Regions from separate parts of the Paenibacillus hebaui genome, predicted to be linked through region 3. Evidence: riboswitches for the same ligand, from Rfam matches in the RefSeq annotation. Region 3 holds a riboswitch; each other region holds the start of a gene.
The links. Region 3 has a riboswitch for S-adenosylmethionine ahead of ACR32F_RS26815 (methionine ABC transporter ATP-binding protein). Riboswitches for the same ligand answer to the same signal wherever they lie in the genome.

Region 1 (4,948 bases), 3.2 Mb from region 3:
TCAATGGTGCTGCACTCGGGGAAGCGACTTGGGGCGCCGCACAAGGGCTGGAGAGTTGTCTGTATATCACTGTGGGAACGGGCATCGGTGCAGGAGCTGTCGTAGGTGGCAAAATGGTTCATGGATTGTCACATCCAGAGATGGGACATATCATTGTGCGCAGACATCCCGAGGATACGTACGAAGGATTCTGTCCGTATCATGGAGACTGTCTGGAAGGGCTTGCGGCAGGGCCGGCCATCAACAAACGTTGGGAGCAGCCAGCTTACGAACTGCCAGCCGATCACAAGGCTTGGGAGATGGAAGCACATTATCTGGCGCATGCGCTGATGAATTATGTTCTGATTCTTTCTCCGCAGAAAATCGTCATGGGCGGCGGAGTGATGAAGCAGGAGCATCTGTTCCCGATGGTTCGCAGCAAACTGCAGGAGTTACTGGCTGGCTATGTTCAGCATCCGGCAATTCAGTCCGAGATTGATCAATATGTCGTATCACCAGGACTTGGAGATAATGCGGGACTGTGTGGTTCGCTCGCTCTCGCAAAATTGGCTTTGTACAACTAGCTCAACAAGTACTTGACGTATTTTTCCATTGTGGTAAAATATGAGCAACAGCATAGCACGGTTAATGGGGAAGCACCTCTCTTGCATGGATTTTGCAGGAGAGGTGTTTTTTTTGTGCTGCCTGAAGGTAGCATATACAACCTGTGCAGGCTGAAATGTCGAAGGAGGGAAAAGAAATGGAAGTCATTTTCATGAACAGATTGTCCAGAATATCAGGTCAGAATGAGGAACATGCCCAGTTGTGGATTGGTGAAGAGGAAGATGGGTGGCATCTGGGGTGGAGCAAGTATGAGGAGGGAGATCGGGAGGACAACATCTGGTATGAGGGCAGTTCGTGGGATGAACTGCTGCATATTTATCGTCACCAATTGGCTGTACAGATGAGCGAAGGGTACCGTCCGTTACTACAGGGTTTGTTTCACGAAAATGATGATCTGAAGTCACGTAGTTATGGTGGTCAGCGTCTTCATTGTTACAGTGAGTTATACAGCAATGAGGAGCTCTATACGGACCTTTGCGCATGGCGCAGGAAGAGAGCAGCCTCTGACCGGAAGGCACCTTACTTTATTGCGACGAACCGTCTGCTGCGCATGATTAGTACCTTTGTTCCACAAACGTTGGATGAACTGATGCAGCTGCCTGGAGTAGGAGAGAGCAAAGCATCCGAGTATGGTACGGAATGGATGGAACTTACAAACGGCGTGGAGCGTTCAACTGCATTTCCGCTGGACTGGGTATACACTGCTCTGAAGGAGGAAGAGTATGAAAGTTGGTTGTACAGACAAAGAGAGCAGAAGTACAAGCAAGAGCTCGATAGATTCACTACACGCAAGCAGGTACTTGAAGGCATGAAGGAGGGTTTTACGCTGGAGGAGATCGTGAACCGTTCCGGCTTGTCTCGGAGGGAGTTAATTGAGCTGTTGGAGACATTGGATCTCGAAGGTTATGATACGGATTGTCTTCTGGATGCCGAGCTGGCGATCATGCCTGAGCAGGAACAAGAGGCCGTGTGGAGCGCGTATGAGGAGTTGGGGGACACGTTCCTGAAGCCAGTATTACATAAGGTATACGGAGGGGAGAAGCCCGGTGGAGGCAGTCTGGAGCAGGTCTATGAAAGATTGCGTATGATTCGAATCCGATTTCGTCGGCACATAGAGACAGAGCAGAATGCAGGTTAGTATAAGAAGAGGGTAGAGAAAAATAGGCTGGTACGTAACGTATTGAGTATATGGTGTACTAAAAAAGACGAGGCGTTTTCTCCGAATGGAGTGCCTCGTCTTTCAAATTTCGTTTTTTCAAACCCAGTCTTTCTTGCGGAAAATAAAGAACATGCTCAGGCCCAAAGTAACCATCAGTCCGATGACCACAAAATAACTATACTTCCAGTGTAGCTCAGGCATGTTATCGAAGTTCATTCCATAAATACCGGTAATGACGGTCAAGGGCATGAACACCGTCGTGATGGCGGTAAACACGCGCATGATTTCATTCGCCCGGTTGGCAATACTCGATTGGTAAGCTTCTCGCAAGTTGCCCATCAGGTCGCGATATGTCTCAAAGGTTTCGGATATCTTCACAGCATTCTCATAAATGTCACTAAAGTATTTTTGCAGCTGATCATCGATGAGGCGCAGGTCTTTTTTGTTCAGTGTGTTAATGACCTCTTTCTGAGGCCCCAGCACTTTCTTGAGCCACAGAATCTCGCTGCGCAGCCCGATAATCTCATTCAAATGAGACTTTTTGGTGTGCATCAGAATGTCTTCCTCAAGCTTCTCAATGCGTGCTTCAATCCGGTCACCTACGGTGAAATAATTATCAACAATCAAGTCAACTAAAAGGTACAGTAGCCGATCTGGGGTACTGATTTCCTGTTCCCATAGTATCGGTTTCAATGTCCGCAATTCGCTGACTTTCTGTTTCGTAACACTGATAATAAAATGTCTGCCAAGGAACAGGTTGACGGCACGCAAAAAAATCTCTTCATCATCGAAACGAATGCTATTAATGACAATAAAATAATGGTTCTCATAAATTTCAATCTTCGGACGTTGTTCTTCGTCACTCAAGCAGTCTTCCACGGCCAGATCATGCATTAAGAACAGCGGTTGAAGTACCGCCAAATCGTCTACGTCCGCATCAATCCAGTAAAATCCCTCTGCTGGTGGAGTCAGCGCCTGCTGAATGTCGTCCACCGGGATAAATACGCCGTTGTTTACCAACCGGATTTTCATTGTTTATCTACTCCTTCTGCACCCGCCAAGCTGGCGGATTTTTATCAATTTGGGCGCAAAAAAGAAGAGATCAGCCGGTCGGCAGCGGAGCCTGGAGATCAGGACTGCGTTCGCTCTATATACAAACGGAAGTAACGTCCCGCTGCCGGCATGCTGATATCAATTCTCTATGCAGTTTGTAGGAACTCGGCTGCCAGTCAGGCCTCGGGTCGCCATCCATTGAATATGTCACCTCTCACATAAGGGTTTATAACACTTGTTTAGTATACCTTTGGTACAGGGTGCTTTCAAGCGCAAAAATGTGTCGATTTCGCGCTCTGAGGCAGTGTATGAGAACGGATGATGAACGGTTCCGATCCAGAGAACAGACATGAACTGTAACTTGACGTGAGGGCATTAATGTAATAAAGTAGACGGTGAACCATTCTTAATTACAATTAAATACAGCGAAATCTTATCAAGAGTAGGTGGAGGGACTGGCCCGATGAAACCCGGCAACCGGCGGTATATCCGTACGGTGCTAATTCTTGCAGCGACCAAGTGTCCATGTGGCACTGTTGTAACTGAGAGATGAGAGAGGCGCATATCTATTTACATATGACCTTTCTCGGAATCCGAGGAAGGTCATTGTTATATGCCCCGACTTCTCAGCAGTGATTTTCGCTAAGGAACTTGAGCTTCGTATGGCCTGGATTTATGGTCCATTGACCTTAGACAAGCTCATGGCAGCCTACGCTGCATCTATCTATGCACAAGGAGGAGTTAGACACACCATGCCGATCAAAATACCTGACACATTACCTGCGAAAGAAGTGCTTGCAGGAGAGAACATTTTTGTAATGGACGAAACTTCTGCTTACCAGCAGGATATCCGTCCGCTCCGTATCGCTATATTAAACCTGATGCCTACAAAGGAAACGACCGAAACGCAATTGCTTCGTCTGGTCGGAAACACACCCATTCAGGTGGATATCGTACTGGTGCATCCCAAATCCCATACATCCAAGAATACATCACAGGAATATCTGGACCTGTTCTACAAAACCTTTGATGAGATTGAACACCGTCGTTTTGACGGCATGATTATTACTGGTGCCCCTGTGGAGCAGATGGACTTCGAAGACGTCAACTATTGGAATGAAATCCAGGAAATCTTCGAATGGACCAAAACCAATGTGACATCGACTATGCATATATGTTGGGCCTCCCAAGCGGGTTTATATCACCATTTCGGTGTTCCCAAGGTTGCGCTGGATGAAAAGTGCTTTGGCGTATTCCCACATACGATTAACAAACCCCATGTGCAATTGCTGCGAGGGTTCGATGAAGTATTCAACGTTCCACACTCCCGTCATACGGAAGTGCGACGTGAAGATATTGAAAAGAATGAACATCTTGAGATATTAGCTGAATCTGAGGAAGCTGGTATTTTCCTGGTGGCTACCAAAGACGGTAAACAGATTTTTGCTACAGGACATGCCGAGTATGATCCGTTGTCCCTGAAATGGGAATATGACCGGGATGCGGCCAAAGGAATGGATATAGCGCCGCCTAAACATTACTTCCCGAATGATGACCCTTCCCGTGTTCCACCAGCCACATGGCGGGCACATGCAAACTTATTATTCTCTAATTGGCTCAATTACTATGTGTATCAGGAAACACCTTACGATATTGGCCCGCAAATTTAATCGAGATTACAGGAGGATGCAGCAATGGAAGACAACAACAAGTTGAAAATCGAAAGCCGCTTAGCTCAAATTGGGTCCATTAATGAACCGGTAACAGGCGCCATTAACTTTCCGATCTATCAATCCACTGCGTTTCGCCACCCGAAGCTTGGACAAAGCACGGGCTTTGATTATATTCGCACCACCAACCCAACCCGTAAGGTGTTGGAAGAGGCGGCAGCAGCACTGGAAGCCGGTGATGCTGGTTTTGCCTGTAGCTCCGGCATGGCGGCTTTGCAAACTATTTTTGCCTTGTTTGGACAGGGCGATCATCTGATTGTATCGTTGGATCTGTACGGAGGAACGTATCGCTTGCTTGAACGCATACTGTCCCGATTTGGCGTGACGGCAAGTTACGTGGATACCAATGACCTTGCGGCTCTGGAAAGTCACCGCCAGCCCAATACCAAAGCGGTATTCATTG
Region 2 (4,948 bases), 300 kb from region 3:
CAGGTCATTATGTATTGCTTGCTTCCGTTCATATATCTGACTTCAATGATGCCCAAAACGGTTAATGAGACCTTTGAACTAGGGGATATGCTGGGCAATGCATCCGTGTTTTTATTTGCCATTCTACCGCTGGTATTGCTACTGCTGAGTCTGATTCGCAAAAAAGGAGGCAAACATGCATGATTCACATCCGCTTGCTCTTACGTGTGATCTCTGCCTTGTCCATTCTATTCATCATATCCGGGTGCTGGAGCAGCAGGGAGATAGAGGATCTAAGCGTCTATGTCGGTCTTGGGATTGATATCGGCAAAGAGACGGAATTCGAGAAGAACACTGCAGCTCAGGGAGGAAGGTATTCCAAGCAGAACAATGTGACAGCCACAGTACAGATTGCTCCAGGTAGTTCGAAAAGCCAGAAAAGCGAGCAATCCGGTTCACCTGCTTCAGGCAAAAGCTCCTATTCCAATGAACAGCTCACCGGAGATTCCTTACTGCAAATCTTTCGGCAATTTGCGCTCCGCCGAGATCGTCCACTCATCGGACATCACCTGAAGGTCATCGTTATTTCCAAGGATATTGCCAAAAAATATGGTCTGGACCAACTGCTTGATTTTGTCCTGCAGGATAACGATATTCGTCCGAACTGTCTGGTGCTGATTAGCCATCATCGTGCGGTGGACGTACTGACTTCACAGGACCCTTCCCGAATCCCTGCATTTTATCTCACGGGAATCACGAACAACTCGTATATGTCCAACAAGATCCTGGACCCGGTCTTGTTATCCAAGTTGGACGCCCAGATGCAGTCCGGTTCCAGCTTCCTGCTGCAGAATGTGCTGTATTCCAATGGCGAAGACAAGTTCTCCGGTGGCAGTGTCTTTGATGGAAAGACGAAAAAATTTCTCGGGGAACTGAGCCAGACGGATCTGGAAGGTCTATCGTGGATTAAGCCTAAAGCAAAAGGAGGCGTCTTGAAGACATATAACAAAGATGGGTTCACCGTTGTATTTGAAACGAAGAAGAAAAAAACAAAAGTAATTCCGAAGGTGGTCGGCGATGATATATCGTTCCATGTAAAGAACGAATCTGAAGGCTGGCTGATGGAGGATTGGAGTGTTCCCGAAGAAGAGCATAAGGAAGCTGATCTCAAAGAGCTGGAAACGGCATTTTCTGAGCTGGCCGAGCAACAGGTTCGACAGGTTCTCTACAAACTTCAGCATAGCTATAAAGTAGACGTTGCTGATTTTCGGGATAGTCTGCGCATCAAATATCCGAAAACATGGAAAAAGGTCAAAGACGACTGGGACCAAATCTTTAGCACCGTGCCGATTACATATGAGGTGAAGATTAGCATCACCAATCCGGGTTCTTCCACCGAGTAGAAAGGGAATGTAGCGGTTTATTATTTAATTGTTGACACAACGATGATAGATCGCTATATTTATAAAAAATCATTTTCTTATCCAGAGAGGTGGAGGGACTGGCCCTTAGAAACCTCAGCAACAGATCTGAAGGATACTGTGCTAATTCCAGCGGGTGAACAGCCTGATAGATAGGAGCGTTTGTTTTTATTTGTCAGTAACGGCGCACTCTTCAGGAAGAGTGGGTCTTTTTGTTTTTTCTGGATGAAGGAGTAGGGGAGCAGGCATGGAGAACAACAAAGACAAGGGACATTTTCAGCGTAAAATGCAGGCTCGGCACGTGGTCATGCTCTCACTTGGTGGAGTTATCGGTACAGGATTGTTTCTTAGCTCGGGTTATACGATTCAACAGGCTGGACCGCTGGGTACCATTCTGTCCTACCTGATTGGAGCGATTGTCGTATATCTGGTTATGCTCTGTCTTGGTGAACTGTCTGTGTACATGCCGGAGACGGGGGCGTTTCATAGCTATGCAGCCAAATACATTGGTCCAGCTACAGGGTACACCGTGGCCTGGTTGTATTGGCTGACTTGGACAGTTGCGCTCGGTTCCGAATTCACGGCGGCTGGATTGTTGATGCAGCGATGGTTTCCTTCAGTGAATGTATGGATATGGAGTGCGCTGTTTGCGATTATGATCTTCCTGTTCAATGCGTTGACGGTCAAATTTTTTGCGGAATCAGAGTTCTGGTTCTCATCGGTTAAAGTACTTACGATTGTGGTCTTTATTATTATTGGTGGGGCGGCCATGTTCGGCATTATTCCGATGGCAGATTCGGAACCTGCACCGTTTCTCTCCAACATTACAGCATCCGGCTGGTTCCCGAATGGAGCTACTGCGATATTAATGACGATGCTGGCTGTGAACTTTGCGTTCTCGGGCACCGAGCTGATTGGCATTGCTGCTGGAGAGACGGAGAATCCGGAAAAGACGATACCGAAAGCGATCCATACCACACTGTGGCGTTTGATTATTTTCTTCATCGGAACGATTATCATCTTGTCGGCACTACTGCCAATGTCGGATGCGAGTGTACTGCAAAGTCCATTTGTAGCCGTAATGGAGCGGATCGGTGTTCCGTATGCAGCGGATATTATGAACTTTGTTATTCTGACCGCGATTCTGTCTGCAGCCAATTCAGGCCTGTATGCTTCTTCACGGATGCTCTGGTCACTGGCAGATAAAAAGACGATCTCTCCGTGGTTTGCCAAACTGACCAAACGTGGTGTACCACTGAATGCGCTACTGATCAGTATGGTTGGCGGCGGCTTGGCCTTGCTGTCCAGCATCATTGCGCCGGGAACGGTCTATATCACATTGGTCTCCATTTCGGGTCTTGCGGTGGTTGCGGTATGGATGAGCATTAGTGCATCACAGTACATGTTCCGTAGGCAATATATACGGGAAGGGCATTCGGTAAAAGACCTTGTCTACCGGACACCTCTTTATCCGGCTGTGCCTATTATTTCTTTTGTATTGTGCCTGGCTTCATGCATAGGTATAGCCTTTGATCCAACGCAGCGAATTGCACTGTATTGTGGGGTTCCATTTATCGCACTGTGTTATGCAGCATATTATCTGACAGAACGTGTGAATAAGAAAAGAGGACAAGTACATGACGCAAGCAAAACAGACTAATCCCATAGCACAAATTCTGCGTGAACATCCGGTGATGCTTCTGGATGGGGCGCTGGCAACCGAGCTGGAGCAGCACGGCTGTGATCTGGATGATCCGCTCTGGTCTGCCCGTGTGCTGCTGGAGAATCCGGACGTCATCGTTCAGGTACATGCGGATTATTTCCGTGCGGGAGCGGACTGTGCCATTACATCCAGTTATCAGGCGACCGTGGATGGATTCAGCCAAAGAGGCATCGGAGAGCAAGAATCGCTGGATCTGATTCGCATGACAGTTAAGCTAGCTGCACAGGCGCGCGATAAAGTATGGGAAGAAGTGCAAGATGGAGCCGGAGGAAACGTGACGGGCAGTCATTCAATGGGGGAGCAACAAACAACAGAGGCCATGGCGAAAAGTGTCTTGGCACGGCCGCGGCCGATTGTTGCTGCGTCCGTTGGACCCTACGGTGCTTATCTGGCAGATGGCTCGGAGTATGTGGGTCACTATGGCGTCTCGGATGAGACGCTGACGGCCTTCCATCGTCCTCGAATCGCAGCGTTGCTGGAAGCTGGGGCTGATATTCTGGCTTTTGAGACCATTCCTTCCTTGCAGGAAGCGCAGGTGCTGGTTGATTTATTGAAGGAGTTTCCTAATGCATATGCATGGCTGTCCTTCTCTTTAAAAGATGGAACTGCCATCAGCGAAGGAACACCGATTGAAGAGTGTGCACGATTGCTCGGCTCGGAACCGCAGATTGCTGCGATTGGCCTGAACTGTGCTCCCATGGAAGTTGTAACGGAAGCAGTCGGTATTCTAAGCCGTGCCAGTGATAAACCAGTCATTGTATATCCGAACTCGGGAGAGGTATATGATGCAGTGACGAAGACATGGAGCGGACAGGGAACATGTGGTAGCATGAGCGATGCGTCTGAGCAGTGGGTTGCTGCGGGTGCCAAGATTATCGGCGGATGTTGCCGGACTACGCCCCACCAGATTGGTGAACTGGCGAAAAAGTGGCGCAAGTAGGAGCGGTGTGGGGAACTCCAGAAGATTAATCGGGTTGAACATGTATCTCATTAAATGTTAGGAAAATAAATCAAAGAGCCTTCAGCTCCTGCACATGTGCTTGTAAGATCAAGCCAGTTAGCGGGAGCGAGGGCTCTTTGTTTAGATCTACCGATATATGTAATTCTAAGGTCACGAATCAATGTTGCAACACTTCATCCTGAATCATGATATGCTCTTTTTCGCGATACTCCGCCGGCGATACTCCGAAGTGCGCTCGAAATACCCGGTGAAAATAGGAATAGCTCGCAAAGCCGCAGGATTCGGCGATATGCTCTAGTGTCATTTCACTGTATTTCATGCGCTCGAGCGCCGCGTTCAGACGGATCTCAATCGCGTATTGAATCATGGTCTGATTGTAATGCTCCTTAAATAAACGGACTGCACGCGAAAGGCTTAGTCCCGCATAACGGGCTGCTTCCTCAAGCTTGAACGTTACGGTGGCATGTTCTTCAATGAAGCGTTTCAACTTCAGGGCTGAGGAGACAGCCCGATCCGTCTGGATATTTTCCTTGATTGCCCGGTCGATATACAGACATAATCCGCGTAGCAACGCATCCTTTAGCTCCACATTTTCCTCCAAGGGTCCGCGACGCTTCTCCAGTAGCATATTACGCCATAGACTGATCAGCTTATCATCAAGTCCAATCCGGCTCACGGTGGATCGATGCTGCCGTTTCCACCAGTTCTCAATCCAGCTGCCTTCGCAGAACAGATAATAATCGCCGCTGGACAATCGTCCTTCCTTATGCGGTTCATCGACCACGAGATGATAGTCGTCACCAGGCTTCAACAACAGCAAGTCCCCGCTAGTCATCCTAAATTCTTCATCCTGTACATACACTT
Region 3 (4,948 bases):
AACACGCCATTTCTCTTGAAGCAGGGGAATGGCGTTTGTATGTTCAGTCATTTTGGGAGAAACTAAATAGGGTACATATGTATTAATGACCTGTGGGTCAATATTTCGTCAGACGTTAACATTTTGTCACAAAGGGCGGCGTCAATGACACATTTATCCGTTATAATAAATTTAGTTGTGAAATAAGTGTCAAAGTACTGAATCAAGCGGAGAATATAGTTCTTCGCCATCTTAAACCAACAGCAGGTGAGAAAACATTGAAGCACTTAACCTTGTTTAAATGGTTAACCGTATTAACTTGTCTTGTCATGTTTCTGGCCACATTTGGCGGAGGCATCGTAACCAAAACGGAATCGGGTCTGGGTTGCGGCACGGAATGGCCTTTATGTAACGGGAAACTTGTGCCAGCACATACCGTTGCCTCACTTATTGAATATTCCCATCGCGCCGTAAGCGCACTGGCGGGGCTATTGTCCATCGCCTCTTTTGTTGCATTTCTGCGGTTTGGAAAATCACGCCGGGACCTGCAATTGTTTTCATTTTTAACACTAGTATTTGTTATTGTCCAGGGAATTATGGGGGCTTTTGCCGTCGTCTTCTCCCAATCCTCCGCGGTCATGGCACTGCATTTCGGCTTTGCACTGATCGCCTTTGCCAGTTCGCTTATGATGGCGCTGGGCATACGGCAGGAGGCTCGGGATGGTGGATTGGAACGTCTGAATAAGTACCCTCGGGTCAGTAAAAAATTCAGGAATCTGGTCTGGTTCTCCACGATCTATACGTACCTTGTGGTATACACAGGCGCTTTTGTGAGTCATACGAATTCTGCTGGAGGATGCTCTGGATTTCCGCTCTGTAACGGGCAGATTATCCCCGAGCTCTCGGGAGGGGTAGCTGTTGCTTTTGCTCACCGTGCAGCTGCTGCGTCGTTAGTGATTGTTATAGCCATTTTGGGTCACTTCGCCTATCGCAAACATCCGGATAACAAGGAAATGCAGACCCTTGGCGTGGTATCCGTTGTTCTAATCCTACTGCAAGTGGTTATTGGTATCTGTATGATGTTTACAATGAGTCGTCCGGAAGTATATATGTTTGTAGCACTGGCTCATATGTTGGATATTGCCATTTTGTTCGGTGTGTTAACGTATATGAGTTTCCTCGTGTACAAGCTGCATCGCCCGGTTAATCGTTTCTAACCTATTTGAACTCCAATAGCCCAGCTATAACCCAATGAAAAGTCCACCCCCATTGATGTAGATCATTGGACAGGTGGACTTTGTTTGATGTCAGGCATGTCAGGGCAACCTATTGTAAGCAGCAATTGCACGTTTACTCTAATTCCGAATTTGTTTAATATGATGAATGATTAGATTATGACTTTGTAGGGTGGAAAGAGGAGGTTATATATGCTGCGAACGTTGCTGGGGGAAAAGCCGCGTACAAACGAAGGACTACTGAAGGAAGCAATGAATGCAATGGCGGATACGCTTGAGCTATTTCAGCGGCAGATGCATGTGGATCATGATCCCACTCATGACTACCGGAAACTGTATGTGTGGACCCAGGGACTCATATCCTCGCTGGACGAACTGGAGCAAAGCTGCTTTGCTGCATCCCATTTTCGCAAAAAAGTCGTCGCGGGCTCCACAGACGATATGACGATAACAGAAAAAGCGGAATATGCCCGTTACGTCTATTTCTACAAGGATGGATTCATCCGCTGTTTTGCTATTCTGGATAAGTTGGGAACCGTGTTAAATGAAATATTTGAGTTGAATACATCTCATGCCAAAGCTCATTTTTCTTATTATACCGTGCTAAGACAGTTCGATTATGCCAGGGATCATCGTAATCTTGCCCTGCAATTGATTCAAATCAAGGACTCATACCGTGAACCGATGAGCAAACTGCGCAAACGACGTAATATGGAGATTCACTACATGAACTCCGAAATGCAGGATGATCTATGGCAGCTACACCAGACCATGCAAGGGAAAGTGAAACTGGAGGATCTGGATCAGCATCTACTGGAAATGCGTCAGGGTGTGGATATGGTTTGTGAAACGTTAACAACTTCTTACCGCTATATTAATAATATATGGCATAAGCAGGGTAAGAAAAAATTAACACAGTAAAAGATTGCAATAATTCCCTTTGACAAGTCGGAATACTTGGAATATACTGAGTTTCAATCAAGTTTTACACGAATATAACTGATATTTAAAAGTTCGTTTACATTATAAAGCATAAACTACATGAACTTATAGAATTCTACAACATCATATTTCTTATCGAGAGCGGCGGAGGGACAGGCCCGATGAAGCCCGGCAACCGATTTATAACTAGATGACAGCTGTGTCATTCGTTATAGATGTTAGGTGCTAATTCCTACAAAATGGTGCAAGACACGATTTTGGCAGATGAGAAGGTATTTTCTTTCACGTGAAGAGCCCTTTTTGTTTCTGCAAAAGGGGCTCTTTTTTATATGCCGAAGGGGAGTTTTCCCTTCTTTCGGGTAAAGATACATGTAGGCGTTGGGAAGGAGTAGTCATTTTGATTGAATTAAAAGGTTTAACGAAGACGTACGGCAAGGGTGGAAAATCTACAACGGCGTTATCCGACCTGGATCTGAGCATCCGTAAGGGTGAAATATATGGGGTAATCGGGCATTCCGGGGCAGGTAAGAGTACGTTGATCCGCTGCATTAATCTACTGGAACGTCCCACTGCGGGGGAAGTATGGGTCGATGGTGTCAATCTGACCACACTCAACAAGACCGAATTGCAGCAGCAAAGACGCAAGATCGGTATGATTTTTCAACACTTTAATCTGCTATCCTCTGCAACGGTATATGACAATGTGGCTTTTCCGTTAAAGCTCGTGAATACACCCAAGGAAGCGATGGATCGCAAAGTTAAGGAAATGCTCTCCCTGGTTGGTCTGGAGCACCATAGCAATAAATATCCGGCCCAATTATCAGGTGGACAGAAGCAACGTGTAGGAATTGCAAGAGCACTTGCGAGTGATCCGAATGTACTTCTCTGTGATGAGGCTACCTCAGCACTTGACCCGCAGACGACCAATTCGATCTTGAAATTGTTGCTCGACATTAACGAAAAGTACAACCTCACGATTGTTCTGATCACACATGAGATGCACGTAATCCAGAATATCTGTGACAAGGTGGCTGTCATTCATCAGGGTGGCATTGTGGAACAGGGGCCTGTCACAGACGTATTCCTGAAGCCACAGCATGCGATAACACGTGACTTCATGCTGCGTGACCACGAAGCTGGAATTGCATTGGAAGAAACCGCCCTGGCGAATTCAGATGTTCAATTGCAAGCAGATGGTTCTTCGAAACTTGTGAAAATATCGTTTTTGGGCAATAAAACGTATGAGGCGATTTTGTCTAGAACGGTACGTAAGACGGGTGTAGATTTCGCCATCCTGCAAGGCACCATTTCAACGATCAAGCAAGTTCCCTACGGACAGCTTACGGTTCGGTTTGAGGGTGATACGAATGCGATTAACCTTACGGTTACTGAATTGATATCGCAGGGACTTGATGTGGAGGTGCTTCGTTAACATGGATTTTTCAACCGTACGTTGGGAAGAGATTGGTACAGCTTCAATAGAGACATTGCAAATCCTGGGCGCTTCTGGCTTGTTCACCATTATTATTGGTTTGCCGCTTGGCGTATTACTTTTCATGACAGCAAAATCCGTCTCAACGCAGTCACGCGTGGTGTATTCTGTTCTGTCATTGATTGTAAATATTCTGCGTTCGATTCCGTTTATCATACTGATTGTAGCCCTTATTCCGTTCACTCGTTCACTGGTTGGTACGGCTACAGGGGTGCTGGGCGTTATACCGCCTCTCGTTATTGCAGCAGCTCCTTACTTCGCTCGATTAGTTGAAACGACTCTGCGTGAAGTCGATCGGGGTGTCATTGAAGCAGCACAGGCGATGGGAGCATCTACCGGACAGATTGTAAGACGGGTGTTGCTGCCTGAGGCTTTACCTGGTCTGCTTGCGGGTATTACGATCACCATCGTTACGCTTGTTTCTTATACGGCGATGGCGGGGATGGTTGGCGGTGGAGGGCTGGGGACACTGGCAATCAACTATGGATACTTCCGTTATCAGAATGAAATTATGATCATTTCCGTTGTATTTATGGTCATATTGGTGCAGATTCTGCAGATGGCTGGAGATCGCTTGGTTACATTGTTCACCAGGAAATAACACATAGACAGCAGGTGGCATCCAATTCAATCCTCAATCTTGAAAAAGGATGGAACTTGCAAAAAAAATGATTAGTGAAGGGGTTTTACACATGAAAAAATGGTCTTTTGCTCTACTTAGTCTTATGCTGATTGCAGTACTGGCTGCATGCGGAAACAACAAGGATTCCGACAGCGGGGCGGACAATGCTGGAGGCGCACCTCGCACCGTAGAATTGAAAGTAGGAGCTTCGCCTACGCCACATGCGGAGATTCTGGAGAGTATTAAACCTGAACTTGAAGCCCAGGGCATTCGCTTGCAAGTTGTAACGTTTAATGATTATGTACAGCCGAACCAGCAACTCGCTGACAAAAAACTGGATGCAAACTTCTTCCAACATCAGCCTTACCTGGATACGGAAAATAAAGAACGCGGATTTAACCTCGTTACTGTAACTCCTGTGCATGTTGAACCTTTTGGCGGATACTCCAAAAAGATCAAGTCTTTGGATGAATTGAAAGACGGTGCAAAAGTAGCAATTCCGAATGACCCATCCAACGGTGGACGTGCACTGTTGCTGCTTGCGAAGGAAGGCGTTATCACCCTGAAAGACAACACGAATATCACATCCACCATTCAGGACATTACAGCGAATCCGAAAAATCTGGATATCATTGAGCTGGATGCAGCCATGATGCCTCGTCAATTGGATGAAGCGGA

Region 1: another riboswitch for S-adenosylmethionine. It lies ahead of metA (homoserine O-acetyltransferase MetA); the one in region 3 lies ahead of ACR32F_RS26815 (methionine ABC transporter ATP-binding protein).
Region 2: another riboswitch for S-adenosylmethionine. It lies ahead of mmuP (S-methylmethionine permease); the one in region 3 lies ahead of ACR32F_RS26815 (methionine ABC transporter ATP-binding protein).

What each region holds. Positions count from the first base shown of each region.
Region 1 is NZ_CP196836.1:1,956,474-1,961,421, forward strand. Features, by position in the region: gene ACR32F_RS08910 (ROK family protein) at 1-563, shown strand, start outside; gene ACR32F_RS08915 (HRDC domain-containing protein) at 740-1,741, shown strand; gene corA (magnesium/cobalt transporter CorA) at 1,859-2,794, opposite strand; SAM riboswitch class I at 3,246-3,371, shown strand; gene metA (homoserine O-acetyltransferase MetA) at 3,568-4,485, shown strand; gene ACR32F_RS08930 (PLP-dependent transferase) at 4,510-4,948, shown strand, end outside.
Region 2 is NZ_CP196836.1:6,215,611-6,220,558, reverse strand. Features, by position in the region: gene ACR32F_RS28225 (GerAB/ArcD/ProY family transporter) at 1-183, shown strand, start outside; gene ACR32F_RS28220 (Ger(x)C family spore germination protein) at 180-1,382, shown strand; SAM riboswitch class I at 1,457-1,559, shown strand; gene mmuP (S-methylmethionine permease) at 1,648-3,060, shown strand; gene mmuM (homocysteine S-methyltransferase) at 3,038-4,063, shown strand; gene ACR32F_RS28205 (AraC family transcriptional regulator) at 4,242-4,948, opposite strand, start outside.
Region 3 is NZ_CP196836.1:5,912,028-5,916,975, reverse strand. Features, by position in the region: gene ACR32F_RS26825 (COX15/CtaA family protein) at 258-1,196, shown strand; gene ACR32F_RS26820 (Cthe_2314 family HEPN domain-containing protein) at 1,407-2,135, shown strand; SAM riboswitch class I at 2,286-2,427, shown strand; gene ACR32F_RS26815 (methionine ABC transporter ATP-binding protein) at 2,554-3,588, shown strand; gene ACR32F_RS26810 (methionine ABC transporter permease) at 3,590-4,249, shown strand; gene ACR32F_RS26805 (MetQ/NlpA family ABC transporter substrate-binding protein) at 4,341-4,948, shown strand, end outside.